Regions from separate parts of the Allobosea sp. 05T433 genome, predicted to be linked through region 1. Evidence: predicted binding sites of a transcription regulator. Region 1 holds the regulator's gene; each other region holds the start of a gene.
What was found. The regulator PhoB, encoded in region 1, activates phosphate uptake and scavenging genes when phosphate is short. The targets are predictions, from matches to a motif close to TGTCATNNANCTGTCAT.

Region 1 (6,127 bases):
GGCGGGCCGGGCGATGCGGCGTCCAGGGCTTGCCGGGATCGATGAAGGGGCTGCCGGACTCGAGCAGGTGCTGCAGCGAATGCGCGGTGACGGAGGCAGCGGTCTCGCCCTCGGCCTCGCCGAAGGCAGAGGCCGCGTCGCCTTTCTTCGGCTTTTTCTTCAGCTTGGTGTCGCCGGGGCGCGGCTCGCCATAACCGGCCTGCGGCTGGTCGCTGAAACCGGAGGCGCCGCCCGGGACCGCCCTGCCGCGGTTGATCGCGGGATTGAGCAGATCGGCGAGATAGCCCTCGAGCGGCTTCAACTCGGGCTTGGTGGCCTTGGAGTTCGGCGTGCGCGCGGAGGCGGGCTTTTTTGCAGGCTTAGCCTTGGCGGTCGTGTCGGAGCTTTTCGGCATGGCGGCAATATGGGGCGAAACCGGGCGGAGCGCGAGGGGTACGCCGTCGCAGCAGGCGGATAACTGACAGCAGGTGACAGGAGTACACCGTGGCAGGAGAAGCCGGATTGAAGCGGTCCCGGGGGTGGGCGCGATGCAAGTCCGGCTTTCATCGCGCGCCGGCGCATATCGAGACGGAGCGAGGCTTATCCGCGGGACTTGGTCTTGCCGCAGCCGCCGGACATGTTGAGGGTCACGGCTGCGCGAATGAGAGCCTTCAATGCCCCTTCGTCAATCGTCTCACCCTCGTGGATGTCGATGGCCCGCCTGGTGTTGCCATCCAGACTGGAATTGAAGAGGCCCGATGGGTCGTCGAGTGAGGCCCCCTTGGCAAAGGTCATTTTGACGACGCTCTTGTAGGTCTCCCCAGTGCAGATCAATCCGTCGTGGGACCACACCGGAACCCCTCGCCATTTCCACTCCTCTACCACCTCAGGATCGGCTTGCCTGATCCATACGCGGAGCTGGGAGAGCATCTTGCCTCGCCAGTCGCCCAGCTCGGTGATCCGCTCGTCGATCATCCGAGACGGGGAGTTTTCGTTCTGGGACTCGCTCTGGCTCATGATCTTCCCTTCTCTCCGGAACTCTCGCTTCTGGGATCGGGCCAACCGTCTGCTCGAGATCGCAGCGCAACCTCTCGAAGAGGCTGGGCCGGCCGGTAAACGTCTTGGAGAGCACGGTGTGTCTGCACGGATCACAACGCATAACTCTCTGGCTATTGATCTGCATTCATAATCATTGGGCTATACGTCAGTCAATCGAAGCCTGCGCGCGCAACGATCGCCGTCGGGTCTCGCAACTCAGGATCAAGGTGGCCGCGACGGACGGCCGACGCAAGCGCGGCGCTCTTCCGGCATCGGCTGCCCCCTTGGGAACGGGACTGCGCTCGTGATCGGGGGCCAGGGGCAGCGCGCGATGGCTCTGCTCTTGATGGTGCGGCCGGACACGGGGGTGTAGACTGTTCGGGTCTTGTCTTCGGCAGTGCCTGATCCCCATCTCCAAGTGATCGCCGCTTCAGAGTCCAGCATCGGGTTGGCGCTGCATCGCAAGCAGTCGTGAGGACGTAACACTGAAAGCTGTGGTCCGGTTCGCCGGATGTGCCGAGATCAATAGGAGGAGGCCAGAATGACTCGCGCCTTCGTCAAGGAAGCAGAGGAAAGAGGGACCCTGGACGAGCTGCCGGACCGGCCAGTCTCGCCTCACCCGAACCTCGTGACGCCTGAGGGGCTCGCACAGATCGAGGCCCAGCTGGCGCGCTGGCATGACGAACACGCGGCGGCGCTGGCCGGAGGCGACCGCACCGAGATCGCTCAGACGCGGCGCGAGTTCCGCTACTGGGCGGCGCGGCGCGCCAGCGCCAAGCTGGCCCCTGCGCAGGAAAGGCACGACATCGTCCGCTTCGGCTCGACAGTGACGATCCGCCGGGCCGATGGGCGCGAGCAGAACTGGCGGCTGGTCGGCGAGGACGAGGCCGATCCGGCACACGGAACGCTGCCCTATGTCGCGCCGTTGGCGAGCGCGCTGATGGGCAAGGGCATTGGCGAGAGCGTCAGCATCGGCACTGAGGCGGTCGAGATCATCGCGATCTCCTGAGGCGATCGTTCAGCTATCCGCGAGCCAGGCCTGAATCCCTGCTGCAGCTGCGACTCCGGTCGCGAAACAGGCCTGCAGCAGATAGCCGCCGGTCGGCGCCTCCCAATCCAGCATCTCGCCTGCGACAAAGGTACCGGGCAAGCGTTTCAGCATGAAGCCTTCCTCGACCTCGGCCGCGGCGACGCCACCGGCGGTGGAGATCGCCCGCTCGATCGGTCTGAGACCGGTGAGCACCAGAGGCGCGGCCTTGATCAGTGCGGCCAGCCTCTCCGCGTCTTCGGGGAGTGGCCCCTTCGCCGCTTCGCGCAGCAGCGCAATCGCGGATGGAGCAAGACCTGCAGCCTTGCGCAGATGATTGCTCAGCGTCACGCCCTTGCGACGATGCGCGAGGCGCTGGACCAGCAGTGCCGCCTCGTGATCGGGCCGCAGATCGATGGTGATGACCGCCCTGCCCTCGCGCAGGATCGTCTCGCGAATCGGGGCAGAGAGTGCATAGACCGCGCCGCCTTCCAGACCCGTCGCATCGATCATCGCCTCGCCGGGCACGGATTGGCCGCCGAAGCTCAGGACGATGCGCTTCAACGGTACTCCGGCAAAACGCTCTCGCATGGTCTGGGACCAATCGACCGTGAAACCGCCATTGGCCGGGCGCAGCGGCGCGATCGCAACGCCGCGCGCCGCCAACAAGGGTGCCCAGCCACCATCCGAACCCAGCCGTGGCCAGCTCGCACCGCCGAGCGCGAGCAGCGTCGCGTCGGGCCGCGCCTCGACATCGGCGCCATCGCGGCTCCGGAACGTCAGAGCTCCCGCTTCGCTCCAGCCGGTCCAGCGCTGCCCAGGCGCGAAGGCGACGCCGAGACCATCGAGCCGGCGCAGCCATGCCCGCAGCAGGGGCGAGGCCTTCATGGCGCGCGGGAAGACGCGGCCGCTGCTGCCGACGAACGTGTCCTGCCCGAGCGCATCGGCCCAGTCGCGCAGGGATTGTGGCGGGAAGGCGCGAATGGCCGGCTCCAGCCAGGCTTGCGCATCGCGATAGCGGGGCAGGAACCTGTCGAGCGGTTCGGAATGGGTAAGGTTCAATCCGCCGCGCCCGGCCAGCAGGAATTTGCGGGCCGGCGAGGGCATGCGATCGTAGATCGTGACGGTGTCCCCGGCTGCCGCAAGGCGCTCGGCCGCGATCAGCCCGGAGGGCCCTGCTCCAATAATGGCGACGTGATGTGTGGGCATCGGTCCGGCTTGCCGTCAGCGCGCCCTGCGGTCAAGGGTAATCCCGCCCCGAAGGCCATCGACAGGGACGAACCATGCCGACCATCGCCGCCTATTTCGGCGCAGCCATTCTCGAAATCGCCGGCTGTTTCGCGTTCTGGGGCTGGCTCCGGCTCGACAAGCCCATCTGGTGGCTCGTACCCGGACTGTTTTCGCTCGCCCTGTTCGCCTGGCTGCTGACGCTGGCGGAGAGCGAAGCCGCCGGACGGGCCTATGCCGCCTATGGCGGCGTCTACTCTGGGCCGTGGAAGGCTTTCGCCCCGACCGCTGGGACATTATCGGTGGGCTGATCTGCCTCGCCGGCGCGGCGATTATTATCGCAGGGCCGCGCTAGGGTATCGGCCCGAAAGGTGGATTGCGGTTTTCGGGAAGGCCGATGCAACCATAGACGGTTAGATCGTCGGGCGGATTCGATATCCGGCCCGATGATCCAAGTCCCCGATGATCCAAGTCTCAGCTCCGCGCAAAGGTCTCGTCGAAGGCATAGCCGGCACCGCGCACGGTCCGCAGCGGGTCCTTGGCGTTGTCAGGAGTGATCGCCTTGCGCAGCCGGCCGACATGGACGTCGACGGTGCGCTCGTCGATATAGACGTCGCGGCCCCAGACCGCGTCGAGCAGCTGGGCCCGGGAATAGACCCGCCCCGGCGCCTGCATCAGGAATTCGAGCAGGCGGAACTCGGTCGGGCCGAGATGCAGCTCGCTGCCTGAGCGGCGGACACGGCGGGTGGTGCGGTCGAGTTCGAGATCGCCGGCGGCCAACAGGCCGGCGACATGACCCGGCTTGGCGCGGCGTAGCAACGCCTGGATGCGGGCGATCAGCTCGGGCAGCGAGAACGGCTTGACGACATAGTCGTCGGCCCCGGTGGCGAGGCCGCGCACACGCTCGGTTTCCTCGCCGCGGGCGGTGAGCATGATGATCGGCACCCGCTCGGTATCGCGACGGGTCCGCAGCCTCCGGCAGAGCTCGATGCCGGAAAGGCCCGGCAGCATCCAGTCGAGCAGCACGAGGTCCGGCGTATGATCGCGCAGATGCAGCTCGGCATCGTCGCCACGCGCGACGCTGTCGACCTCGAAGCCCTCGGCTTCGAGATTGTAGCGCAGCAACAGGGTCAGCGGCTCTTCGTCCTCAACGATCAGGATGCGTGCAGGCATGTCTCACTCGGTCCCAAAGGTGTCGGGCGCCGGTCACTCACCGGTGGCGGCGTCCAGAAGGATATTGGTCGTGTCGAGCTTCGGGCGGGCTGCGTCCAAGGCTTCGCCCGTGACGAGATAGTGGATCGTCTCGGCGATGTTGGTGGTGTGGTCGCCGATGCGCTCGACATTCTTGGCGCAGAACAGGAGATGCGTGCAGAAGGTGATGTTGCGCGGGTCTTCCATCATATAGGTGAGCAGCTCGCGGAAGAGCGAGGTATAGAGCGCGTCGATCTCATCGTCGCGGCGCCAGACCTCCATGGCCTTCTGCTCGTTGCTGACGGCGTAAGCGTCGAGCACGTCCTTGAGCTGGGCCTGAACCAGGCGGCTCATATGCTCGAGGCCGACGACCGCGCGCGACGGCGGCTGGAACTGGCCGGAGATGGCGACCGCGCGCTTGGCGATATTCTTGGCGAGATCGCCGACACGCTCGATATCGGCGGCGATGCGGATGGCGGAGATCAGCTCGCGCAGGTCGTTGGCGAGCGGCTGGCGCCGGGCGATGGTGAGCACCGCCTTCTCCTCTACCTCGCGCTGCAGATTGTCGAGGCGCTGGTCGGCGCTGATGACCTTCTGTGCCAGCCCGGTGTCGCGGCGCACCAGGGCGACTGTCGAATCGCCGAGCATGCGCTCCGACATGCCCCCCATCTCGGCCAGGCTGCGGCGGATCCCCTCGAGATCGGCATCATATGAGCGGACGATGTGATCAGTCATCGCGGCGTATCCTTTGTCGGCAAAGCAGTTGGAAGGCTGGGCGCCGGTTCAGCCGAAGCGGCCGGTGACGTAGTCCTGCGTCTGCTTCTTGTGCGGGTTCATGAAGATGGTGTTGGTGGCGTCGAATTCGATCACCTCACCGAGATACATGAAGGCGGTGTACTGCGAGATACGCGCCGCCTGCTGCATGTTGTGGGTGACGATGACGATGGTGAAGTCGGTCTTGAGCTGCTCGAGCAGGTCCTCGATCTTGCCGGTCGAGATCGGATCGAGCGCCGAGGTCGGCTCGTCGAACAGGATGACTTCCGGCTTCTGGGCAATGGTCCGCGCAATGCAGAGGCGCTGCTGCTGGCCGCCGGACAGGCCCATGCCGGAGGTCTTCAGCTTGTCCTTGACCTCGTCCCAGAGCGCGGAACGGCGCAGCGCACCCTCGACGCGGTCATCGAGCTCGGATTTCGGTGGCTTCTCGTAGAGGCGGATGCCGAATGCGACATTGTCGTAGATCGACATCGGGAAGGGCGTCGGCTTCTGGAACACCATGCCGACGCGCGAGCGCAGCTCGTTCACATCGATATCGTTGCTGATGACGTTGCGGCCGTCGAGCAGGATCTCGCCGGTGGCGCGCTGCTCGGGATAAAGCGAGTAGATCCGGTTGAAAATGCGCAGCAGGGTCGACTTGCCGCAGCCCGACGGTCCGATCAGGGCCGTGACATGGCGGTCCCGGAAGTCGAGATTGATGTTCTTCAGCGCCTTGTGCTCGCCGTAGTAGAAATCGAGGTTCTTGACCGCGATCCGGACGGGGGCCTCGGCATCAAGCGCTTGCGGGCTCAGTTCCAGCGTCGAAAGCATCGACTTGTTCCTTCAGATCGAACGCGACGAGGGTTTAAGGCCGTTCATTTGCCGCCCCGCACGATACGGCGGGCGATAAGC
Region 2 (6,127 bases), on a different contig from region 1:
AGCGCTGCGGCACCTCGGGCGGGATTGGCGCTACAAGGGGCCGGTCGAGGGCCTGGCCAGCGTCCGTTCCGTGATCGAGATAGGCGCCGAGTTGGCGCAACTGCGTGCCGAACTCGCGCCGGACGGCGGGATCATGTCCCCATTGCAGCGCGCGCGTGGCCAGTGGCAGTCCGCCCGGCGCCTTGCCGATGCCGAGATCGACCCGGCCCGGTGCGAGTGAGGCGAGGACGTGGAAGTTCTCCGCCACCTTGTAGGGGCTGTAATGCTGGAGAAGGACGCCGCCCGACCCGACCCGAATGCGCGAGGTGCTGGCCAGGATATAGGCCGCCAGCACTTCCGGAGAGGAACTGGCGACGCCCGCCATGCCATGATGCTCGGCGAGCCAGAAACGGTGATAGCCCCAGCGCTCCGCATTCTGAGCAAGTGCGACCGAGCGGGCGAGGGCGATGCTGCCGGTCTCGTCGTCGAAGACGGGGCTCTTTTCGAGCAGGCTGAGGCGATAGGTCATTGGAGCGGCCTTCGTGAATGCAGGTCTGCGTGCGGGTTTGGGGCGGGTGGAATCAGAGCGCCCGCAGGCCGAGCGCCGCCGCGGCCTCGTCCGCCATCCAGCCGAGGCGCTCGTAGTCGCCCCGCCAGTAGACGAGGGCCGCTTCGTCGGCGCCGAATCTGACGGCCCGCACGCGGCCGATGACGATGCTGTGGGAATGGCGCTCGATCAGTTCCTCGACTTCGCAGTCGAGGGAGGCGAGCGTGCCCACCAGGAGTGGGGCGCCGGTTGCGGCGGTGGTCCATTCGGCGTGCCGGAAGCGCTCGACGCCCTTCTCGCCGTTCCGTCCGGCGAAGCGATACGCGATCTGCTTCTGCGCCGCATTCAGGAAGTTGATGCCGAAGGTGCGATACCGCTGCAGGGTCGGATAGCTCGACGATGTGCGGTTGAGTCCGAACATGACGGTCGGAGGCTCGGCCGAGAGCGAGGCGACCGAGGTCGCCGTGAGGCCGGTCCGATCCTCGCCTGCGCCGGTCGTGATGACACTGACCCCGCCAGCGAGGTGGCGGAAAGCGGCACGGAATGCTGCTGCTTCGTCGCGAATCGTGGGCGAAGCTGTTGGCAAGCGCGTGACGATGCTCATGGGGAATCCTTCAAGCCATGCGGGCGGGTTTGGACGCAGCGATCTCGCAACGGCTGTCGATCAAGCCGTGCGTTCGCCGACCGAGCCGGCCAGCGGCCGAGCCGAAAAGAGGGGTGGTGGGACGTTCCGAGCGGGCCAGAACACTGTCTGACCCAAATCCGAGGCGTCGACGGTGTTCGGCATGGCTCCGCCCCGGCCGAGCTGAGCGGCGTTACCCACGCGGGATCAGGAGGAGCGGGGCGCGGTGCCGTTCAGGCCCGGCACGCAGGAGCGTTCAACATCGATGCGCCCGATCAGACGCAGTTTTATGAATATAAAGTGGAATTCTCTTCGATGTTGATTCAGTCATGAACGTGTCTCCAGCAATCGGGAGCCCACGAATGCATTCGTGGTGCTTTTAGCTTTGGTGACGCGGTGCAAGCTGCTCCAGCAAATCCCGCGATCGACACCGTCGATACTATGATCATTCTGCATCAGGTTGCTTCGGTCAATGAAACGTCTTTTCAAAGATCGCTCTCGAACCGGGATAAACGCCTCTGGACGGCGAGGTGCTCGAAAGGCTTTGCCTCATGCGCTGGACGTACGTGACCTGCGGGGCATCCCGCCTTCGTCAGCGCGCAACTCCGACATTGCTGGCGCACCGGCAGCGCGCTGGGCAGAGACGCAAGGTCACCATTCCAGCTTGGCGAACACTCGCAAGATGGCTGCCCTGGCTTTCATCCAACAGTCATCCCGGCGTCATCCAGGCGACCTAGGCAGGCGGCCTCACAGCTGGATTGCCGAGAATGAAACGCCAGAATGTTCTCCTGATCGTCGTCGACCAATGGCGCGCCGATTTCATACCGCATCTGATGCGGGCCGAGGGGCGCGATCCCTTCCTGAAGACGCCGAATCTCGATCGCCTTTGCGCGGAGGGCGTGACCTTCCGCAACCATGTCACGGCCTGCGTGCCTTGCGGTCCGGCCCGGGCCAGCCTGCTCACCGGCCTCTACCTGATGAACCACCGCGCCGTGCAGAACACGGTGCCGCTCGACCAGCGCCATTTCAATCTCGGCAAGGCGCTGCGCGCCATCGGCTATGATCCTGCGCTGATCGGCTACACCACGACGACGCCCGACCCGCGTGCGACCTCGAAGAACGACCCGCGCTTCCTCGTGCTCGGCGACCTGATGGACGGTTTCCGTTCGGTCGGCGCCTTCGAGCCCAATATGGACGGCTATTTCGGCTGGGTGGCGCAGAACGGCTTCGAACTGCCGGAAAAGCGCGAGGATATCTGGCTGCCGGAGGGCGAGGACTCGGTGCCGGGCGCGACCGACAAGCCGTCGCGCATCCCCAAGGAATTCTCCGACTCGACCTTCTTCACCGAACGCGCGCTGACCTATCTGAAGGGGCGCGCCGGCCGGCCGTTCTTCCTGCATCTCGGCTATTATCGTCCGCATCCGCCCTTCGTTGCGCCGGCGCCCTATCACGCGATGTACCGCCCGGAGGATATGCCCGGGTTGGTGCGGGCGGAATCACCGGAAGCCGAGGCGGCTCAGCATCCGCTGACCAAGTTCTACATCGACTCGATCAAGCGCGGCTCCTTCTTCCACGGCGCAGAAGGCTCGGGCGCGACCTTGGACGAGGCTGAAATCCGCCAGATGCGGGCGACCTATTGCGGCCTGATCACCGAGATCGACGACTGCCTCGGCCGGGTTTTCGCCTATCTCGACGAGACCGGGCAGTGGGACGACACGTTCATCGTCTTCACCAGCGATCATGGCGAGCAGCTCGGCGACCACCACCTGCTCGGCAAGATCGGCTTCAACGACGAGAGCTTCCGCATTCCGTTGGTGGTGAAGGACCCGCGCGGAGCGGATGAGCGTCGCGGTGCGATCGAGGCCTCCTTCACCGAGAGTGTCGACGTGATGCCGACCATTCTCGACTGGCTCGGCGGCGAGGCGCCGCGCGCCTGCGACGGGCGCTCGGTGATGCCGTTCCTCAGCGAGGGACGGCCGGCGGATTGGCGCAGCGAGCTGCACTACGAATACGATTTCCGCGACGTGCACTACTCCCAGCCGGAGCAGGTGCTGGGCCTCCACATGGATCAGTCCAGCCTCTGCGTGATCCAGGACGAGCACTACAAATACGTCCATTTCGCCGCGCTGCCGCCGCTCTTCTTCGACCTCGCCAAGGATCCGCACCAGTTCGTCAATCTGGCCGAGGACCCGGCCTATGACGCCCTGGTGCGCGACTATGCCCAGAAGGCGCTGTCCTGGCGGCTGATCCATGCCGACCGGACCCTGACCCATTTCCGCTCCGGCCCGCGCGGGCTCGAGGAGCGCGCTCCCAACGCCACCCCCTCAGGAGATGAACAATGGTCGGTTCCTTCACGCGTCGCGGCGCAATAGCGCTCGGCGGCTCGGCCCTCATTCTGCCGCGCTTTGCGATCGCGCAGGCCGATAACCGGCCCTCGATCACCATCGCAGTGCAGAAGATCGCCAATTCCAACACGCTCGACGTGCTGCGCGAGCAGTCCAATGTCGGTGAGCGTGTCTTCTTCTCGTCGATCTGGGAGGGGCTGATCGGCCGCAACTGGCTCGGCAATCTCGAGACGGTTCCCGGTCTTGCCACCGAGTGGAAGCGCATCGACGACAAGACCGTCGAGCTCAAGCTGCGCCGCGGCGTGAAGTTCCATAACGGCGATGAGCTGACGGCGGAGGACGTCGCGTTCTCCTTCAGCAAACAGCGCATGTTCGGCGACACGCAGCCGTCGCAAGGCAAGACGATCTCGGTCGACTTCGTCGTGGGTGGTGGCCGCGCCAACAAGGAACTGCCGGCGGAAGTGCCGGCGGTGGCGCGCCGCTCCTGGCCGGCTCTGCTCGGCATCGAGATCGTCGACAAATACACGGTGCGCTTCGTCAACGGCACGCCCGACGTGACGATGGAGGGCCGCATCTCGCGCTATGGCAGCGAGATCATGAATCGTCGCGCCTTCGAAGAGGCGAAGACCTATAGCGACTGGGCGACCAGGCCGGTCACGACAGGCCCCTACCGGATCGCCGAGTATCGCCCGGACGTCTCGCTGTTGCTCGAGGCCCATGACGAGTACTGGGGTGGCCGCCCGCCGCTGAAGTCGATCCGTTTTGTCGAGGTGCCGGAGACGGCGTCCCGCATCAACGGGCTGCTCTCCGGCCAGTACCAGTTCGCCTGCGATATCCCGCCGGACCAGATCTCGCAGATCGAGAAGAATCCCGCCTTCGAGGTACAGGGCGGGACCATCCTCAATCACCGCCTGACGGTGTTCGACAAGAACCATGCGCAGCTGCAAAATCCGCTGGTTCGCCGCGCCATGACACATTCGATCGACCGGCAGGCGATCGTCGAATCGCTTTGGGCCGGCCGTACCGTCGTGCCGAAGGGGCTGCAATGGCCCTATTATGGCGAGATGTACCACGCCGATTGGGCGGTGCCGGCCTTCGATCTGAAGCTGGCGCGCGAGCTGGTCAAGCAGTCCGGCTACAAGGGCGATCCGATCCCCTATCGGCTGCTCAACAACTACTACACCAACCAGACTGCCACGGCGCAGGTCCTGGTCGAGATGTGGAAAGAGGCGGGGCTCAACGTCGAAATCCAGGTCAAGGAGAACTGGCAGCAGATTCTCGAGCGCACGCCGACCCGGGCGGTACGCGACTGGTCGAATTCGGCGCCCTTCAACGATCCCGTCTCCTCGATCGTCGCCCAGCACGGTCCAAACGGCCAGCAGCAGCAGGCCGGCGAATGGCGCAATGACGAGATGAACACGCTCTCGGTCGAACTCGAAACCTCGACCGACCGCGCCCGCCGCAAGGCTGCGTTCCGCCGCATGCTGGAAATCGCGGAGCGCGAGGACCCGGCCTATACGGTGCTGCACCAGAACGCGACCTTCACGGCCAAGCCCAAGGCACTGGCCTGGAAGGCCTCGCCGGCCTTCGCCATGGATTTCCGCGCCGAGAACTGGGGCGGCCGGAGCTGAACGCAGTCTTATCGCGGCGCGCCCCGAAAGGGCGCGCCGTTTTCTGTTTCCGATGACTTCTGGAGGGTTCCTTGACCCATCTGACACGCCGCCATGCGCTTGGCCTCGGCGCGGCCTCGACTGGTGCCCTGATCCTGCCGCGCTTCGCGATCGCGCAGGCCGATAACCGGCCCTCGATCACCATCGCGGTCCAGAAGATCGCCAATTCCAACACGTTGGAAACGCTGCGCGAGCAGTCCAATGTCGGCACTCGCACCTTCTACAGCTATGCCGAGAGCCTGATCGATACCGACTGGGCCGGCGACCTGTCGCTCCGGCCGGGCCTCGCCACGGCCTGGCGCCGCATCGACGACCGCACCGTCGAGCTGACGCTACGCCAGGGCGTGACGTTTCATAATGGCGAGACCATGACTGCCGAGGACGTCGCCTTCTCCTTCGGCTCCGAACGGATGTGGGGCGGAGCGGGGCAGGCGGGCTCGGCCGGGCTATTCGGTTCGGTGACTGCCGGCGCCGCCGGCAAGCAGCCGCCCGCCGAGGTGGTGGCGGTGGCGAGGCGAGCCTTCCCGGGCTTCGAGAAAATCGAGATCGTCGATCCGCAGACCGTTCGCTTCGTCAACAAGACACCCGACGTGACGCTCGAAGGCCGTATCTCGCGCAATGTCGGCATCATCGTCTCGCGCAAGGCCTTTGCCGAGGCTGGAAGCTGGCTCGACTGGGCGCGCAAGCCCGTCGGCACAGGGCCCTATGGGATCGCCGAGTTCAAGCCGGACCAGTCGCTGACGCTCGTCGCGCATGACGCCTACTGGGGCGGCCGGCCGCCGCTTAGGCAGATCCGGTTTGTCGAGGTGCCGGAAACGGCGTCCCGCATCAACGGTCTGCGTTCGGGCGAGTATGACTTTGCCTGCGATATCCCGCCTGACCAGATCAGCGAGATCGAGAAGAACCCGCGTCATGAGGTGCTCGGCGGCCTGATCGCCAATCACCGCCTGACGACCTTCGACAA
Region 3 (6,127 bases), on a different contig from region 1:
ACGCTCGCCCGCCACTCAGCTGGTCGCTGAAGGTCGCCGGGGTTGGTCTGCTTCTGTGGATTCTGCCGGTTCTCGGGCTGCTGGCCCTATTGGGGCCAGGCAATGTCTTCGCTGACATTGCGGTCTTCTTTTCCAAGATGGCGATGGTGACATTCGGCGGCGCCTACGCAGTGCTCGCCTATGTCGCGCAGCAGGCAGTCGAGCACTTTGGCTGGCTGAAGCCAGGCGAAATGTTGGACGGGCTCGGCATGGCCGAGACGACTCCCGGTCCGCTGATCATGGTCACCCAGTTTGTGGGCTTCATGGGGGCCTATCGGGCACCGGGTTCGCTTCATCCCCTCCTTGCCGGCACGCTCGGGGGCCTGCTCACCACCTGGGTGACCTTCGTCCCCTGCTTTCTCTGGATCTTCCTCGGCGCGCCCTTCATGGAGACGATGCGCAGCAACAAAGCCCTGTCCGCCGCCTTGTCGGCGATCACCGCGGCTGTCGTCGGCGTCATTCTCAATCTCGCGATCTGGTTTGCGCTCCACGTGCTGTTTTCAGAGCTGCGCGAGGTTCATAGGTTTGGCGTGACAGTCGACGTGCCTGAGCTCAGCTCCGTCAACATCCCGTCTCTGATCCTGACAATTGGCGCGCTGTTGGCGGTGTTTCGCTTCAAGGTCGGCATGATCGGGGTGCTGGCGGCATGCTCCGTCCTTGGGGTCCTCTTTGGATTCGTCACGGGATCGATCTAGCGGCCGGCCACGCACCTGTTCGCAGCCGACGCGGTCCTGGCGTTTGGAGCCAGGGCTGCTGGCGGCCGGCGGCTCACGCGCCACCGGAGATCTTGATGCGCATGAGAAGATGGGCCCTCCCCCTGTTCGCACTGGCAGCAGCCGGACAGATCTCGACGACATGGGCGCAGCATCGCCCCGAGCTGAAAGGCTTCAGGCGCATTCACGGCACAGCGATCGATCGCTTGATGTCGGGGAAGGAATTCAGTGACGGCGTGCACTGGCGTTACAGCTTCCAGCCCGGCGGCAACCTCACGGAATATGCGATGAGCCGCCGGCAGGATCTCCGCTGGTTCGCCAAGGGCGACGCGCTCTGCTGGCAATCAGCGCGGGGCGAGGACTGCTTCGAAGTCTGGACATCCAGCACAACATTGCAGCTTCAACCGCAAGGGCTGGGTGTGCCCTATGAGGGCAGGCTGTCGCGGCAAACGCGATAGGTCCGCCCGTGGGATGAGGTTCCCCTGCCCCCGGCTCAGAAGCGCTTGCTCGACAGGACGTCGAAGGTCTTGCCGATCGTCGCCAGGGCCTTGTCGTAATCGGCGAGCGATACACAGGCGATCAGCGCGTCGATGATGGCAAGTTGTGCGATCCGGCTAGTCATCGCCTCGGTGCGGAACTGCGTTTCGCGCGCCATCGTGTGCAGCACGATATCGGCATGGGCGAGCAGCGGCGACTTGCCGAAATTGGTGATGCAGATCGTCGTCGCGCCGGCTTCCTTGGCAAGTTTCGTGGCTGCAACCGTCTCGAGCGTGCTGCCGGAATGGGAGATGGTGATCACCGCCACGTCAGGCCCGGTCAACGAGGCGCTGATCGCCTGGACATGGGAATCGACCACGACCTTCGCCTCGATGCCGATGCGCAGCAGGCGGTAATTGGCATCCTCGGCGATCGGGGCCGCGCTGCCGATGCCGTAGAGCTCGACGCGGCGCGCCTTCAGGATCGCGGCGACCGCGGCCTCCATCGCCGTGGTGTCGAGCACCTTCATCGTGTCGTGCAGGGCCTGGAGATCGCTGCGGAAGATCTTTTCGATCACCGCACCGGTGTCGTCGGAACGGGCCAGATCCTCGTGGATGAACTGAACCGGTTGCACCAGATCGCGCGCCAGCGCGATCTTGACCTGCTGGAAGCCCCGCGCGCCGAGCTGCTGGCAGAGCGAGATGACGCTGCCCTCGCTCGCGCCGGTGCGCTCGGCCACTTCGGTGACCGACATATGCACCACCTCGGCGGCATGGGTCATGAAGAAATCGGCGATGCGGGCAGCTTTGGGCGGCAGGTTGGCGCGCAGCGCCTGCAGGCGTTCGAGTGCCCCCTCGAGACCGGGCGTGCCGGTGCCCTTGCGCCTTTCGGTGCCTGGTTCGCCGGGGGCGGCCTCGGCCGATCCGGGATTGCGATTCGACGCCGTCATGCCGGGAAGGCCAGCATGCCGGCCGGGTCACGACAAGGCGCATTCGCCGCGATGGCGGGGAAGACCCCGTCGCGAAGCTCGAAATAGCGCAGGCCAAGGCGCCGTGCGCCCTCACCATCGGTCGCCGGGTTGTCCCCAACCATCAGCACCGCATTCCTGGACAGCCCGAGCAGCGCCAGGCCGGCCTCGAACAAGGCGGGTTCCGGCTTGCCGATGATGCGGTACGGCACGGGGCCAGTGCAGGCGAGCAGCGCCGCCAGCAATGCGCCGGTCTCCGGCACCACCGCGCCATCCGGGCCGGGATGGACGAGATCGGGATTGGCAGCGACGAGCTCGGCGCCGCTGCGTACCGCATTGGCTGCAAGCATCAGGCGTTCATAGGAAAAATGCCGGTCGCGTCCGAGAAAGACGATGTCCGGCCGCTCCTGCACCGGGACAAGGCCGCGGTCGCGGGCATGGATCATCAGGCTCTTGCTGGCCATCATGGAGATGCGGGCTCGGGGCTGCCGGCGCGCGATTTCGTCGAGCGCGGTCGAGCCGGCAAGAACGATCCGGCGCGGCGCGATGACCAGGCCAAGACGCTTCAGGGCACGCGACAATTCGAGCGGCGTATGCTCGGCATCGTTGGAGACGATGACGAAACGGCCGTCCAGGCTTTCGAGAAAGGCATTGGCGCCGGGAAGCATCTGCCGGCCGCGCACCAGGGTGCCGTCGAGATCGACGAGACACCCCTGAATGCCGTGAAACGACCCCATCGCGCGAATCCAAACCCTGTCAGCAAGTGAGGCTCGTCCATGAACTGAGATAAACTCAGTGTCAAATTCAATATCGAATGAGATTATTTCATCATCCTGTCGTGAAGCGCGGCCAAGAACGAGCCCGTCGCAGCACGGGCCACGACTGAGGCCGGGCATGCAGGGCGACGTCCGGCGGCTCCAGGCAGGAGGAAGACATGCTTGAATTCCTCGTAGGCCGGCTGCTGCGCATGGGCATCACGCTTTGGGTGATCGCCTCGGTCGTCTTCCTCGCCACGCGCCTGACGGGCAACCCGATCGACTTCCTGATGCCGGAAGGGCTGGATGCCGCCTCGCGCCGCGAGATGATTGCCTATTGGGGGCTCGATCGTTCCGTCGCCGAGCAGTACTGGCTGTTCTGGCGCTCGCTTCTTTCAGGCGATTTCGGCCTGGGATTGATGGAGCGCCGGCCGGTCGCGACGATCTTCACCGAACGGCTCTGGCAGAGCGCCTCGCTCCTGGTCGCGACCCTGGCGCTGACGATCTGCATCGGCGTGCCGGCCGGTATCCTGGCTGCCGTCTGGCGCGGCCAGGGGCGCGGCAGCGCCGTGCTCTTCACGGCCTTTTTCTGCTACGCCATCCCGAATTTCGTGCTCGCCATCCTGCTGCTGCTGGTCTTCTCCTACACGCTGCACTGGCTGCCCAGCGCCGGCTCGGCCACACTCGCGCATTACGTCATGCCGACGGTCGCGCTCTCGGCCTATTTCGTCGCGGCGCTGGTCCGCTACACTCGCAACGCCATGCTCGACGTCCTCTCGCAGGACTATATGCGCACGGCCCGGGCCAAGGGGCTCGCCGAGAGCAGCATCATTCTCCATCACGGCCTGCGCAACGCGTTGATCCCGGTCATCACGGTGCTCGGCCTGCAAATCACCACGCTCGTCTCGGGAGCGGTGGTGGTCGAGACCGTCTTCGCCTGGAACGGCGTCGGCGACCTGCTGGTCGGAGCGACGCTGCGCCGCGACTATCCCGTCCTGCAATTCGGCGTCCTCGTCGTCGCCTCCGCCGTCATCGTCGTCAACCTACTGGTCGATCTCGCCTATGCGCTGGTCGATCCGCGCGTGCGCCTGGCTGGAGCCTGAGCGGTCATGACCGATACCCTCGACGCCAAAATTGCAGGTGCCAAGATCGTGCTTGCCCCGCAGCACAAGCCGCGCCGGCGCTTCGCGCGTCCGGCCGGCATGAACGCCCTGGTCGTCGCGGCCGCGCTTCTGGCGCTCGTGCTCGTCCTCCTGGCGGTGCTCGCGCCCGTGCTTGCGCCCTTCGACCCCGACCAGCAGAAACTGCTGGCGCGGCTGCGGCCCCCGCTCGGTTTCGAGCGCGCCAATCCGGCGCATTGGCTCGGCACCGATCAACTCGGCCGCGATCTGCTCTCGCGCTGTCTGTACGGCCTCAGGCTGACGCTGGCGCTCGCGCTGTTTGGAACGCTGATCGGGCTCGTCATCGGCGTCGCGCTCGGGCTCGTCGCCGGGCAACTCGGAGGCCGGGTCGATGCGCTGGTCATGGGGCTCGTCGACATCAAGCTGTCACTGCCCTTCACGCTCGTCGCGCTGCTCGTGGTTGCGCTGGCGGGAACCGATGTCGCGGTGCTGATCGGCGTGCTGGGCATCGCCTATTGGGCCCATTTCACCAGGCTTGTGCGCGCCCAGGTCCTCGGCCTGCGGGAACTGCCCTTCATCGAGGCGGCCCGAGCCGCCGGAGCGACCCGCTGGCACATCGCGACCGTCCACATGATCCCCAATATCGTCTCGCCGGTCGTGGTGATGGCGAGCCTGAACTTCTCGAACCTGATCCTGCTGGAATCCGCCCTCTCCTTCCTCGGGCTCGGCGTCCAGCCCCCCACTGCCACGCTCGGCTCCATGGTCGGCCAGGGGCGCGACTACATGGCCTCCGCACCCTGGATCGTGGTGGTGCCGGCTGCGGCGATCGTGCTCGTGAGCCTCGCCGCCATGCTGCTCGGCGATTTCCTGCGCGACCATTTCGACGTGCGCCTGCGCGAACGCTGACGCGCCGCCTCCACCTTGCCTGCCGAACCACCTTCGCTCCAACCGAAAGGGCTGAACTGATGCTCAAGACCTTGCTGAAGACCGCGCTCGCCGCCGCGCTCGCGACAACCGCCCTGACCGGGCTTGCTCGCGCCCAGGAGCTCAAGGTCGGCGTGCAGAACATGGCGCCCTGGCTCGATCCCGGCCGCGATTTCTCCAATGTCGGCTCGCAGTTCTATTTCAACGCCTTCGACCCGCTGATCGGCAAGGACGCCACCCGCGCCGAGAGCGTCTGGCAGCCGGGCATCGCCACGAGCTGGAAGCAGGTTTCTCCGACCGAGATCGAACTCAAGATCCGCCAGGGCGTGACCTTCCACAACGGCGCTCCGATGACGGTCGAGGATGTGGTCTTCTCCTTCGACCGCATCATCAACGCGAGTTTTGCGCCCTATAGCGTGCGCAAGCGCGACACGCTGCCCAACATGGCCAAGGTCGAGGCGGTCGATGCCGAGACCGTGCGGATCACCGCGACGAAGCCCGAACCGCTGTTCGACACCCTGCTCAATGTGCAGCAGGGCATGATCGTACCTAAGAAATACATCATGGCCCTGACGGGCGATCCGAACGTCGCCGAGCCGGCCGATTTCGAGGCCTTCGCGCTGAAGCCCGTCGGCACCGGCCCCTACAAGATCACCGAATTCGTGCCGAACCAGCGCCTCGTCTATGAGCGCTTCGACGGCTTCTGGGGCGAGAAGGCGCCGTTCCAGAAGGTCACGGTGCAACGCATCCCGGAACTCTCGGGCCGGTTGACGGCCTTGAAGAATGCCGAGGTCGACCTGATCACCAATGTCCCGCCGGACCAGCTCGAGCCGATCGCCTCGGACGCGAAGCTCAAGGTCGAGGGCATGCAGACGCCGCTCTTTCACGTCGTCATCTTCAATACGCAGAACCCGAAGATGGCCCATCCGAAGCTGCGCCAGGCGCTCTCCTACGCCATCGACCGCAAGACGCTGAACGAGGCGCTCTGGTTCGGCAAGGCGAAGGTGCCGACGAGCCATAGCTTCCAGCAGTTCGGCCAGCTCTACATGCCCGAGCTCGCCACCTTCGAGTACGATCCGGCCAAGGCCAAGGCCCTGCTCAAGGAAGCCGGCTATGACGGCACCCCGATCC

Region 2: a site for PhoB is predicted at 1,845-1,861, ahead of pehA (phosphoric/sulfuric ester hydrolase PehA). Genes of this name have one in related genera too.
Region 3: a site for PhoB is predicted at 3,020-3,036, ahead of AC1DGP_RS20110 (HAD-IIA family hydrolase). Genes of this name have one in related genera too.

Annotation. Positions count from the first base shown of each region.
Region 1 covers NZ_JBFTKS010000009.1:123,287-129,413, forward strand. The annotation lists gene uvrB (excinuclease ABC subunit UvrB) at 1-394, opposite strand, end outside; gene AC1DGP_RS14825 (DUF1801 domain-containing protein) at 580-996, opposite strand; gene greA (transcription elongation factor GreA) at 1,559-2,026, shown strand; gene AC1DGP_RS14835 (TIGR03862 family flavoprotein) at 2,036-3,253, opposite strand; partial or broken gene AC1DGP_RS14840 (YnfA family protein) at 3,328-3,626, shown strand; gene phoB (phosphate regulon transcriptional regulator PhoB) at 3,746-4,444, opposite strand; gene phoU (phosphate signaling complex protein PhoU) at 4,478-5,197, opposite strand; gene pstB (phosphate ABC transporter ATP-binding protein PstB) at 5,246-6,046, opposite strand; gene pstA (phosphate ABC transporter permease PstA) at 6,091-6,127, opposite strand, start outside.
Region 2 covers NZ_JBFTKS010000007.1:223,920-230,046, forward strand. The annotation lists gene AC1DGP_RS12385 (LLM class flavin-dependent oxidoreductase) at 1-508, opposite strand, end outside; gene AC1DGP_RS12390 (flavin reductase family protein) at 561-1,130, opposite strand; gene pehA (phosphoric/sulfuric ester hydrolase PehA) at 1,916-3,520, shown strand; gene AC1DGP_RS12400 (ABC transporter substrate-binding protein) at 3,487-5,124, shown strand; gene AC1DGP_RS12405 (ABC transporter substrate-binding protein) at 5,196-6,127, shown strand, end outside.
Region 3 covers NZ_JBFTKS010000014.1:144,432-150,558, forward strand. The annotation lists gene chrA (chromate efflux transporter) at 1-734, shown strand, start outside; gene AC1DGP_RS20100 (hypothetical protein) at 830-1,210, shown strand; gene AC1DGP_RS20105 (MurR/RpiR family transcriptional regulator) at 1,246-2,178, opposite strand; gene AC1DGP_RS20110 (HAD-IIA family hydrolase) at 2,175-2,933, opposite strand; gene AC1DGP_RS20115 (ABC transporter permease) at 3,131-4,054, shown strand; gene AC1DGP_RS20120 (ABC transporter permease) at 4,061-4,978, shown strand; gene AC1DGP_RS20125 (ABC transporter substrate-binding protein) at 5,038-6,127, shown strand, end outside.